Regions from separate parts of the Lachnoclostridium phocaeense genome, predicted to be linked through region 1. Evidence: predicted binding sites of a transcription regulator. Region 1 holds the regulator's gene; each other region holds the start of a gene.
What was found. Region 1 encodes HrcA, which represses chaperone genes, less so after heat shock. Its sites were predicted from a motif close to TGTTAGCACTCNNNNNNNNNGAGTGCTAACA; they were not measured.
Positions count from the first base shown of each region.

Region 2: Q5911_RS08465 (co-chaperone GroES) is a predicted target of HrcA. The motif match lies at 1,769-1,799, and genes of this name have one in related genera.
Region 3: Q5911_RS05340 (Hsp20/alpha crystallin family protein) is a predicted target of HrcA. The motif match lies at 1,983-2,013, and genes of this name have one in related genera.

Region 1 covers NZ_CAUGIN010000009.1:87,816-92,083, forward strand. The annotation lists gene Q5911_RS06075 (MOSC domain-containing protein) at 1-111, shown strand, start outside; gene Q5911_RS06080 (hypothetical protein) at 198-491, shown strand; gene Q5911_RS06085 (RluA family pseudouridine synthase) at 564-1,481, opposite strand; gene hrcA (heat-inducible transcriptional repressor HrcA) at 1,694-2,737, shown strand; gene grpE (nucleotide exchange factor GrpE) at 2,755-3,444, shown strand; partial or broken gene Q5911_RS06100 (Hsp70 family protein) at 3,488-4,268, shown strand, end outside.
Region 2 covers NZ_CAUGIN010000015.1:34,161-38,428, forward strand. The annotation lists gene topA (type I DNA topoisomerase) at 1-465, shown strand, start outside; gene codY (GTP-sensing pleiotropic transcriptional regulator CodY) at 561-1,343, shown strand; gene Q5911_RS08460 (hypothetical protein) at 1,417-1,716, shown strand; gene Q5911_RS08465 (co-chaperone GroES) at 1,843-2,127, shown strand; gene groL (chaperonin GroEL) at 2,195-3,814, shown strand; gene Q5911_RS08475 (DUF6106 family protein) at 3,945-4,268, shown strand, end outside.
Region 3 covers NZ_CAUGIN010000008.1:55,932-60,199, reverse strand. The annotation lists gene nagB (glucosamine-6-phosphate deaminase) at 1-567, shown strand, start outside; gene Q5911_RS05355 (HAD family hydrolase) at 653-1,261, opposite strand; gene Q5911_RS05350 (hypothetical protein) at 1,251-1,412, opposite strand; gene Q5911_RS05345 (hypothetical protein) at 1,598-1,867, opposite strand; gene Q5911_RS05340 (Hsp20/alpha crystallin family protein) at 2,170-2,631, shown strand; partial or broken gene Q5911_RS05335 (D-proline reductase (dithiol) proprotein PrdA) at 2,785-3,204, opposite strand; gene Q5911_RS05330 (PH domain-containing protein) at 3,299-4,268, opposite strand, start outside.

The DNA.
Region 1 (4,268 bases):
AGCCCCAAGGCGGTGAGAGAGGCGCTGGACTATCTTCTTCCTCATTTGGACCATGGATTGGAGATTCTGAGGGGGACGGCCCGGGAATGTGCCCGCGATCACGAAAAATAAAGAGAAAATTCCCGCTTGTCTTTAGCGGCAGATGAGAGTAAACTGATGCTAGAACGACAGCCCGGGCAGGGCAGGAGGAGAGAGAGATGAAGATTTACGACACAGTAAAAAAGGAAGACGTGGAGATCGCTGATTACAAGGACCTTATCAAGATCATGCAGGATGGACGCCAGGTGGATCTGTACTTGAAGGAGAAAAAGTCGGATGAGGACGGGTACATGACCTGGGATGTGGAGCACTGGTCCAGCATTGCCCCCAAGCGCTTTATCCGCTGCTATTCCCTGGAGGGAAGAGTATTGGGAGAGTCTACCGGACACAATATCTATGATCTGGACAATGCTTTTAAGCCTGAGGAGGCTGCAAAGATCGAACTGAGCTAAAAGAGCGTGCAGAAAGCGGACGTGCAAAGAGAAGATCCCGGAGAAGAGAAAATGGTTCCGGGGTCTTCTTTTTCACTCTTGTGAAGCTGGAGAGAACGATGTGACCCGGAGCACTTTCTGCATATCCTCCGGAAGAGGGGCAGTGAATTCCATAGGTTCCCCGGTCATGGGATGGGGAAAGGACAGCCGGTGGGAGTGGAGAGCCTGCCGGCTGATGTGCGTCATATCCGGATTGTAGAGGTAGTCTCCAATGAGAGGATAGCCCAGATACTGCATGTGGACCCGGATCTGGTGGGTGCGGCCGGTTTCCAGCTTCAGTTTTACAAGGCTGTGGGGGCCGTAGTGCCCCAGCGTCTCATAGTGAGTGACTGCCTCTTCCCCCTTTTCAAAATCCACCATCCGCTCGATGATGGAGGTGCCCTTGCGGGCTAAAGGGGCACAGATGGTGCCGGCGGAGGGGAATACGTGTCCGGATACAATGGCCAGATACTCCCGCTCCAGGATCTTTTCTGCTGTCATGGTGGAGAGAATGCCGGCGCTGACCAGGTGCTTTGCCACCACAGTCAGGCCGGAGGTATCCCGGTCCAGCCGGTTGGAGCAGCGGAAGATGAAGGGTTTGCCCTGCTCTTTGTAGTACCATGCAAGGGCATTTGCCATGGAATTGGTGTAGTTGTTCATGGAGGGGTGTATGGGCATGCCTGCCGCCTTGTTGATGACGATGATATCTTCATCTTCATATACGATATCCAGGGGCAGATGTATGGGCGGTATTTTCCCGGAGACTCCGGTCTCGTGGATCTGGACTCTCAGGGTGTCTCCTGTCTGTACCTGTCCGCGCATATAAGCATGTACACCGTTTACAAGGATGCTCTGGGGCATCCTTTTTATGACAGAGAGATTCTGGCGGGAGTAGCCTTTTCGCCTGAGAACCTGTTCCACCCGTAGGCCGTCTTCTTCTTTTCCTATTATATAGTCGATGGTTCTGTCCATTTTTGTCCTTCCTTTCAGGCAGAATCTGGCCGCATGGGCCAGGTCAGAACTAGAGTATAGCATATAAAATAAGAATTTTCATAAATTTCACGTAAAGTGTAAAAAAATTATAAATCCTGTTGACAAACAAAAACCAGAGTGATACATTAGTAACCGTAGAGATTAGCACTCGTACCAAATGAGTGCTAACAATAAAAAAGGAGGCAGCCAGGATGCAGGTCAGAGACGGACTGGGTGAGAGAAAACTGAAAATTCTTCATGCGATCATCCAGAACTACCTGGAGACAGGGGAGCCGGTAGGTTCCAGGACCATTTCCAAGTACACGGACCTGAATTTGAGCTCTGCGACGATCCGAAATGAGATGGCGGATCTGGAAGAGCTGGGATATATCCTGCAGCCCCATACATCAGCGGGAAGGATTCCTTCCGACAAGGGATACCGCCTATATGTGGATATGCTGATGGAGGAGAAGGAACAGGAGCTTAATGAGATGCAGGAGCAGATGCTGGACAAAGCAGACAAGATGGATCAGCTCCTGAAGCAGGCCGCAAGAGTTCTGGCGGCGAACACCAACTATGCGACCATGGTTTCCACTCCCATGAACAGCGCCAACAAGCTGAAATTCATTCAGCTCTCCCAGGTGGACGATGAGCAGATCATTGCGGTGATCGTGCTTGGAGGAAATGTTATCAAGAACAAGATCATCAATGTAGATGAGCCGCTTGGCAATGAAAATCTTCTGAAGCTGAACATGCTGCTCAATACCACACTGAACGGTATGTCCATTGAGGAGATCAACCTGGGACTGATAGCAAGGCTGAAGGAACAGGCGGGCATCCACAGCGCGGTGATCAGCGATGTGCTCGATGCGGTGGCAGATGCCATCCAGTTAGATGAAGACATGCAGATCTACACCAGCGGGGCCACGAATATTTTCAAATATCCGGAGCTCAGCGACAAGAAGAGCGCACAGGAGATCATCAGTGCCTTTGAGGAAAAGCAGCAGCTCACAGAGCTGGTTACCCAGACTCTTTCCCAGGAAGACAACACAGGCATCCAGGTGTATATCGGAGACGAGACACCGGTGCAGACCATGAAAGACTGCAGTGTCGTCACAGCTACGTATGAATTGGGGGACGGCATGAAGGGAACGATAGGTATCATCGGCCCGAAGCGTATGGATTACGAACATGTGTTAAAATCGCTGAAACACCTGCAGGGTGAGTTGGATGCGATTTTCCATAATAAAGAATAAGAAAGGTGGATGGACCCTTGGAAGAAAATAAAAACAGCAAAGAAGTAAATCAGGAAAAAAGCCAGGAAGATATGGTAAAAGAGGCTGTGGAAGAGGCCAAGAAGACCGCTGCCCAGCAGGAAGATCAGGGCGAAGGCGGCGAATCCTCCGCAGAAGACGCGGAGAGAGCTGAGAAAGACAGCACAGAGAGCCCGAAAGAGGATGACGAGGAAGTTTCCTCCGAGGAGGAAAAGACCGAGGGAAAGAAATTTTTTGGCAGAAAGAAGAAAGATAAAAAAGATGAGAAGATCGAGGAGCTGACAGATAAGCTCACAAGACAAATGGCTGAGTTTGATAACTTCCGCAAGCGTACAGAGAGGGAGAAATCCCAGATGTATGAAGTTGGAGCGAAAGATATCATAGAGAAGATCCTCCCCGTTGTGGACAGCTTCGAGAGAGGGCTGGATGCAGTGAAAGAGGAGGAGAAGGACCACCCCTTCATGCAGGGCATGGATAAGGTGTACAAACAGATGATGACCACACTGGCAGAGATTGGTGTCAAGCCGATCGAGGCAGTGGGACAGGAATTCAACCCGGATTTCCACAATGCAGTGATGCATGTGGAGGATGACAGCTTTGGTGAGAACATTGTGGCTGAAGAATTCCAGAAAGGTTACATGTACCGTGACAGTGTTGTGAGACACAGCATGGTGAAGGTGGCCAACTAAAAAGCAAACAACGAAATTTAAAATATAACAGGAGGAATTAATCATGGGAAAAATCATTGGTATTGACTTAGGTACAACAAACAGCTGTGTCGCCGTTATGGAAGGTGGACAGCCGGTAGTCATCGCTAATACAGAAGGCGCAAGAACCACACCGTCTGTAGTTGCATTTACAAAGACGGGAGAGCGTCTGGTAGGGGAGCCTGCAAAACGTCAGGCAGTTACAAACGCTGAGAAGACAATTTCTTCTATCAAAAGAGAGATGGGATCTGATTACAAGGTATCCATCGACGGAAAGAAATATTCTCCGCAGGAGATCTCCGCTATGATCCTTCAGAAGCTGAAAGCTGACGCAGAAGGATACCTCGGAGAGAAAGTGACAGAGGCTGTCATCACAGTTCCTGCTTACTTCAACGATGCTCAGCGTCAGGCTACAAAAGATGCCGGCAAGATCGCAGGCCTGGATGTAAAACGTATCATCAACGAGCCTACAGCAGCAGCCCTGGCATACGGCCTTGACAATGAAAAAGAGCAGAAGATTATGGTATATGACCTCGGCGGCGGTACATTCGATGTATCTATCATCGAGATCGGCGACGGTGTCATCGAAGTTCTCTCAACAGCTGGAAACAACAGACTGGGCGGTGATGACTTCGACCAGAAGATCACAGACTATATGATCTCTGAGTTCAAGAGAATGGAAGGTGTTGACCTTTCCACAGACAAGATGGCTCTCCAGAGATTGAAAGAGGCGGCTGAGAAAGCAAAGAAAGAGCTCTCCTCCGCTACAACAACAAACATCAACCTTCCGTTCATCACAGCTACAG
Region 2 (4,268 bases), on a different contig from region 1:
GCAGAGGGGAAAGTAGAGTGGAAGTCTGTTATCGAGAACTTCTACCCGGATCTTGACGAGGCGGTGAAGACAGCGGAAAAAGAGCTGGAGACTGTGAAGATCGAGGATGAAGTCACAGACGTGATCTGCGAAGAGTGCGGCTGCAACATGGTTGTCAAGTACGGCCCCCACGGCAAGTTCCTGGCCTGTCCAGGGTTCCCGGAGTGCCGCAACACAAAACCGTACCTTGAGAAGATCGGCGTCAAATGTCCGCAGTGCGGCAAGGACATTGTGATCCGCAAGACCAAGAAGGGCAGAAGGTACTATGGATGTGAGGACAATCCGGAATGTGATTTTATGTCCTGGCAGAAGCCGTCGGAAAAGAAATGCCCGAAATGTGGCGGATACATGGTGGAAAAAGGCAGCAAACTCGTCTGTATGAATGCGGAATGCGGATATAATGAAAACAAAAAGGAAAATTCATAGAAATTATTCAAAAAAAATGCGCATAAATTAACAGAGGATTGTTGATATTTCCAGAATTGTATGATAATATATTCAACAAAGGATGGAGGTTGCGTATGAGTGTACAATTATTAGATAAAACAAGAAAAATCAATAAATTACTGCACAACAATAACTCCAGCAAGGTTGTCTTTAATGATATCTGTGAGGTGCTGACAGAAATCCTGGATTCCAATGTCCTAGTTATCAGCAAGAAGGGGAAAGTGCTTGGTGTCAGCAGGTGCAGTGGTGTAGGTGTGATCACGGAACTGATCAAAGGAGAGGTTGGATGCCACATAGACGAGATGCTCAATGAGCGTCTGCTGAACATCCTTTCCACAAAAGAGAATGTCAATCTGGAGACGCTGGGATTTTCCCAGGAGACAGCCAAGGGCTATCAGGCGATCGTCACCCCCATCGAGATTGCGGGAGAGAGACTGGGAACTCTGTTTATCTACAAACAGGGCGAATACTATGAGATTGACGATATCATTTTAAGTGAATATGGAACGATGATCGTAGGATTGGAGATGCTCAGGTCCGTCAATGAAGAAAATGCGGAGGAGACCCGCAAAGAACACATTGTCCAGTCAGCTATCAGCACACTGTCATTCTCAGAGCTGGAAGCCATCATCCATATCTTTGATGAACTGGAAGGCACGGAGGGCATACTGGTTGCCAGCAAGATCGCTGACCGCGTGGGAATTACAAGATCTGTTATTGTAAATGCGCTGCGCAAGTTCGAGAGTGCCGGCGTGATCGAGTCCAGATCATCCGGTATGAAGGGAACATACATTAAAGTAGTCAATGACTACGTATTTACAGAGCTGGAAAAGATCAAAGCTGAGAGAAATAAGTAGAAAACTGCAGAACAAACGAGAAAGAGAAAGGGTATCGGGAAACTGATGCCCTTCTTTTCGGAAGGAGGCTGTTATGTACGAGGGAAGCACTGCAATACTGAAGATGCTCCATGTCTATCTGGAGGGAGAGCTGATGGACGAAAACGAGTACAGGTGCAGGATCACAGAGTATGATCCGGAGAGAGAATATATGTATATGACACTGGAAGAGGGGGATCTGACAGGCATTTCCCTGGATGCGGAGTACGACTGCCGGATCTGCGAGGAAGATGTCAGCTGCCAGGGGTCCGTCAGGGAGCGGTATTTCGACAAAGAAGGGAGCCGGCTCGTCTTTTCTGTGGAAAACGGATTTTATAAAAATAATCTAAACTAAAATAAAGTGTGTTGACAAAATAAAAAGAGAGTGCTATTTTATTACTAGAGTTTATTAGCACTCTCTTTTTAAGAGTGCTGACAAATATATATTTTATATATTGATAGCTTAAAGGAGGAACCATTCATGAAATTAGTACCATTGGGAGACAGAGTTGTATTAAAACAGTTAGTTGCTGAAGAGACGACAAAGTCCGGTATCGTTCTGCCGGGACAGTCCAAAGAGAAACCCCAGCAGGCAGAAGTGATCGCAGTAGGTCCTGGCGGAGTGGTAGACGGCAAGGAAGTAGAGATGCACGTGAAGGAAGGACAGCAGGTTATCTACTCCAAATACGCCGGAACAGAAGTGGAACTGGACGAGGAAAGCTACATCATCGTAAGACAGAGCGATATCCTTGCAGTGATCGAGTAGAAAGCGGCATATCATACAGAATATAAGCACAGAAACTTAAATCGGAAAAACAGGAGGATTGATTATCATGGCAAAGGAAATCAAATACGGAGCAGACGCCAGGGCAGCGCTGGAGTCAGGCGTAAACCAGCTGGCAGATACAGTAAGAGTGACACTTGGACCTAAAGGAAGAAATGTTGTCCTCGACAAATCGTTCGGCGCACCTCTTATCACAAACGACGGTGTGACCATCGCAAAAGAGATCGAGCTGGAGGACGCTTTTGAGAATATGGGCGCACAGCTCATCCGTGAGGTTGCCTCCAAGACAAATGATGTGGCTGGTGATGGTACTACAACAGCTACTGTACTTGCGCAGGCAATGGTACACGAGGGGATGAAGAACCTGGCAGCAGGAGCCAACCCCATCGTGCTGAGAAAAGGTATGAAGAAAGCTACAGATAAAGCGGTAGAGGCCATCCAGGGCATGAGCAGCAAAGTAACAGGCAGAGATCAGATCGCAAGAGTAGCAGCTATTTCAGCCAGCGACGACGAAGTAGGCGAGATGGTAGCAGAGGCTATGGAGAAGGTTTCCAACGACGGTGTTATCACTATCGAGGAGTCCAAGACAATGAAGACAGAGCTGGATCTGGTAGAAGGTATGCAGTTCGACCGTGGATATGTATCTGCTTACATGTGCACAGACATGGATAAGATGGAGGCTAATCTGGAAGATCCATACATCCTTATCACAGACAAGAAGATTTCCAACATCCAGGAGATCCTTCCGCTGCTTGAGCAGGTTGTGCAGGCAGGTGCAAGACTCCTCATCATCGCTGAGGACGTGGAGGGCGAGGCTCTCACAACACTGATCGTAAACAAACTGCGCGGTACATTCAACGTGGTAGCTGTCAAAGCTCCCGGATATGGCGACAGAAGAAAAGCCATGCTGGAAGACATCGCTATCCTGACAGGCGGACAGGTGATCTCTGACGAGCTTGGACTGGATCTGAAAGAGACAACACTGGATCAGCTTGGACGTGCAAAATCCGTAAAAGTTCAGAAAGAGAATACAGTCATTGTAGACGGACTTGGAGAGAAAGACGCTATCCAGGCACGTATCGCTCAGATTAAAGCACAGATCGAGGAGACAACATCTGACTTTGACAGAGAGAAATTACAGGAGAGACTTGCCAAACTGGCAGGCGGCGTTGCAGTAATCCGTGTAGGAGCTGCCACAGAGACAGAGATGAAAGAGGCAAAACTCCGCATGGAGGACGCTCTTGCAGCTACAAGGGCAGCCGTTGAGGAAGGTATCATCGCAGGCGGCGGTTCCGCATACATCCACGCTTCCAAGGAAGTGGCAAAACTTGCTGACACGCTGGAAGGTGACGAGAAGACAGGTGCAAACGTAGTGCTGAAAGCTCTGGAGGCTCCTCTGTTCCACATCGTTGCCAACGCCGGACTGGAAGGCGCTGTCATCATCAACAAAGTAAGAGAGTCCGAGCCTGGCCAGGGATTCGACGCATACAAAGAGGAGTATGTGGACATGGTGAAAGCCGGAATCCTGGATCCTGCAAAGGTTACAAGAAGCGCTCTGCAGAATGCTACAAGCGTGGCATCTACACTGCTGACAACAGAGTCTGTTGTTGCAAACATCAAAGAAGAGGCTCCTGCAGCACCGGCAGGCGGCGGAATGGGAATGATGTAATCTCTTCCCCTCTTGAAAGAAATATGAAAATTTAGAAAACTCCCTTAGGGGAGTTTTCTTTTTGTATTTGGATGTGCTATAATGTCCACAGGTATATTCTGCCTGAGAAACTGACATTGGAGGAAGAAAGATGGGTGACTTCTATACAGAACAATTGATCAAAAAGAAGACCGACGGAAAGGATATAGCGATAAAAATTCTGCTGATCGTGCTGACAGTAATCAGCTTTTTTATCGCTTTTTTATTGCCCCTTTTAATTCTTGTGCCCATACTGTTCATCGTGGCCGACGTATTTCTGTTCAGAAGGATGGATGTGGAGTATGAATACATCTACATCAATGGGGATCTGGATATCGACAAGGTGATGCACAAGGAGCGCAGAAAGCACATGCTCTCTGTAAATGTGAAAGATGTGGAGATGCTTGCTCCGGAGGGAGCCTTCCAGCTGCAGTCC
Region 3 (4,268 bases), on a different contig from region 1:
TTCTCCGGAGTCACTACAGTCAATCTGGATGAGTACAAGGGGCTGACAAAAGACAATGACCAGAGCTATTACTACTTTATGCACAGCAACCTTTTTGATCATGTAAATATTCTTCCGGAAAACACACATCTTCCGGACGGTACAGAGCCAGACAGCGCCAAAGAGTGTGCCCGCTATGAGAGCCTGATCCAGTCTCTGGGCGGTGTGGACCTGCAGCTTCTGGGACTTGGACACAACGGCCACATCGGATTCAATGAGCCGGGTGCAGCGTTTGAGAAAGAGACCCACTGTGTGGATCTCCAGGAGAGCACCATCGAGGCCAACAAGCGCTTCTTCAACTCTGCCGACGAGGTACCGCGCCAGGCCTACACCATGGGCATCAAGACCATCATGCAGGCAAAGAAGATCCTTGTGGTAGTGAATGGCGAAGGAAAGGCAGATATTGTAAGAGACGCCTTCTTCGGTCCGGTCACTCCTTCCGTTCCGGCCTCCATCCTTCAGATGCACAACGATGTGACTCTGGTAGCTGACGCCGCCGCTCTCTCAAAGGTACCGGCGTTCAAATAGGATATCCGGCTGGTATAACAGCACAGCTTTTAAAAAAGGACAGACAGGGAACATTCCCGGCTGTCCTTCTTTTTATGTGTTTCTTTTAGGGGTACGCTCGCTGCTCCTCCAGGATCTCTATCACTTCCCGCAGGTCTTTGCATATCCGGAAAGCTATTTTTTCCAATTCCCCGTCTGGCTGCACAAGATCCGGCACCATGACCGCACGCATACCGGCGGCCGTTGCAGAGCGGATCCCATTTGGCGAGTCCTCAAGGGCCATACTCCGCTCAGGCGCTGTACCCAGCATACGGCAGGCTTTCAGGTAGATCTCCGGGTCCGGTTTGGCGTTCTCCACCATATCCCCGAACATAAATTCGTCGAAGAAGGTGTAGATCCCGCCTTTTTTCAGCATGTAGGTGGAGTGTTCTCTCCTGGAGGAAGTGGCCACTGCCATCTTGTATCCATTCTGCTTTCCATACCGAAGGATCTCACGGACGCCCGGCTTCAGCGGCACACCCTCCGCCTCCTCAATCTGCCTGTAATACTTTCTCGTCTTCTCGGAAAATATGTCCATCGGGAAATCAGGCCCATAGACTCTTCGAAAAAATTCTGTCCGGCTCTTAAGGTTCATGCCCAGCGTGTGAACGATCTGTTCCCCCACTTGGCCTGCTCCCAGCTCTTCCCCGGTCTGCCAGCACCCATCAGAATTCAATCCCCTGTCCCAGGGCATCCTTCAGATAGCTTGTGACATCCTCCAGTTTTCGGATCATCTCCTGCTTTTCTTCCCAGGCTTCCCCCTGCATTTCCTTGTTTACCAGTGCATTTTTTACATGTTTCAGTTCATGGATCAGTTCTTCTGTCATAGCGCATCCTCCCTTCCTCTGTCTGTTCTCTATTGTATCCCGGCATATTCTGCCTGTCCAGCTCCCGGAAATATAAAAGAAAAATGCAGCCACCTCACGCCTCCGGCACTTGCGCCCTCTGCCTGATGACTGCACTTATCCCACTGAGGTATCATCACATTTTTTCACTTTTTCACATCTCTCCCCTACCGGTCTGCTTTCTTATCTCTGGACGGAAGACCATTGTCAGCCAGTCCCATCTCATGTTTCAGCGTATCGTCCGGGATCTCTCTGGCGTCATCCATCCGCTTCCAGAAATGTGCGAGCGCAAATGCTGTTCGGCTTCCAAAACGCAGCCGCCCCACCTCTTCGTGATGTCCCGATGCCTTCATGCCAAGCCAGTATTCTGCAAGTATCCAGCATACTGCCAGAAGCGCTACTGTGAACAGAATGATCATAAGAAGTTCTCTCGTCATAGCTTCCGCCTCCTTTCTTTGTTCTTGTTATAATTGTAGTTCTTTTACGGTTGATAGTCAATAATTTATCTGATAATTATTCCTTATTCTAACGCGCTGGCTGGATTTTTCAAAATTTTAGCACTCAGGTGTTGACAGCGCTGATAATAAGTGTTATATTACAAATAGAACAAAAGAAGAGGTCAAAAAGGAGCAGTGTTCCAAAGGCTTCCTCTTCCAATGTTCCGCAACTCGACACCTCGGATTTCTCCGACAGTGCTAACAATGAACAACATATGATCTTTTGAAAGGAGATATGACTTATGATGATGCCTAGTATTTTTGGAGAAAACTTATTTGATGAGTGGATGGACTTTCCATTTGATGATGATTTTGACAAATACTTCTTTGGTAAGAAGAACCCACTGTACGGGAAGCATGCAAAGAATATGATGAAGACGGATGTAAAAGAGACGGACGGCACCTACGAAGTAGACATTGACCTGCCCGGATTCAAGAAAGATGAGATCAGTGCCAAACTGGAAAATGGCTATCTGACCGTCTCCGCAGCCAAAGGGCTGGACAAAGATGAGAAGGACAAAAAAGGCAAATACATCCGCAGGGAGCGCTATGCAGGCGCTATGAGCAGGAGCTTCTATGTAGGCGACAGTGTGACACAGGATGAGATCAAGGCCAGATATGAAGACGGTATCCTGAAACTGTCCGTTCCAAAGAAAGATGCAAAAGCAGTGGAGAAAAATGACTGCATTGCCATTGAAGGATAGCCCACATAAATGGAATGAGGCGGTTCCCCAACGGGAGCCGCCTTTTTCTATGCCTTTTTTATCATTCCATAGCAACAAAAAACAATTCAGATATGCGAGCCTGCGACAGATCATTTCACCCCAATTTTCTCTGTCGGTTTCACAATTGGATTAGATAGGAAGTTCCAGATAGATATCTTTTCCTTCCTTGATAGAGATTACAACCTTACCGCCCTTGATGGTCGTAACTGCTCCCTGCACACTGGCAGCTGCCTCCACTGCCGGCGCTGCTGACGTTTCCTCAGCTGTCTCCTTTGCGGGCGCTTCTTCCTCGCCGCTGTCATCCTTGTATCCTTCCACATTGTCCGGTGTAAGAGGACATAAGGAGTCGCTTGTCTTGCTGAGCTTTGCGCCAAGTACCTGTTTGATCTTCAGACATCCGTCCAAAGACAGCAGTCCGGAGTCCACCAGCTCATCAAAAATCGCGGGATCTTCAAGGTTTGCCGCCTCAATAGTGATTCCCGCTTCTGCCCTGCAGCAGAGCACTGCCGGATCATTGGCATGCTGTTTTGCGGTTTCCGCTGTAATTGACATTTTTATTACCTCCTAACATTTTTTCTATCTTTAAGTATAGTAATTCTGAAGCATAAATGCCAATTGATTTTGCAAATGCACTTATAGATGATCTCTATCTGCCTGCTCCCATATCACACATTTCCTCCCGCATCCGCTCTGCCTGCTCCGCTTCAAAATAGGGAAGGATCTGTGCCATGTCCCCCGCTCCGGCCAACAGGTGAAAAGTCCCTTTGCAGATGCCGCAGGATCTGGCGATAAAATTCTGCCGGAGAGTCACATACTGTATATGGTCGCATCTGGCGGCCACAATGGTGCGCCCCCAGCAGCCGGAAGCCGCCTTGACAAACCCACCGGACATTGTCATGCCGGAAGTACGATAGCGCAGCGCCAAAACCGCCGGTCCTGCCGCCGCAAGAAGGATCAGACAGGCCGCCGCTGCCCCATGATACAAGTGCATATACTCCGCCGGTATATACCCTGGCAGCCAAAAGGAAGCCAATCCCCCGGCAGCCGCCACACAGGCCTCGTACAGGGCAAGGGGCCAGAGCCATGCTGCCCAGACAGAGCGAGGCTGCCTTTTCACTTCCCGCTCCGCAATAGCGGCAAACTCCGGCAGGATCAATTTTAACTTTTCACACACTTCCTGCTCTGATCCATAGAGAATGAGAAAAGACTTCTTCTCCCCCTTGTCATCCCCCATCCCCACATTGACGATCTCCGCCATGTATTTCCCCCAAATGCGGGCGATCAGCGTCTGACGCAACTTCAGCGCCTGTATCATATCCACAGGGATGGTATACTCCACCTTTTTCAGAATGCCGTAGCGGATATAGATCCGGTCCCTGCGTCTCTTCACAGAGAAATCCAGATACCGGACAAAATCTTTGATGATATCCCAGACAGCAGACAGGACAATGACGATGGCTGCCAGGAAACTCACGGCAGATCTAAGAAGAGAGTCAAAAACATCCCCGTCGCCCAGCGCCTCCGCCGCCATGACCACAGCGCCCATAAGCCCTAAGACTACCGCCACAATGGAGAGCACGCTCATGGAGCAGATGCCGTGACGGATAATATCCTGG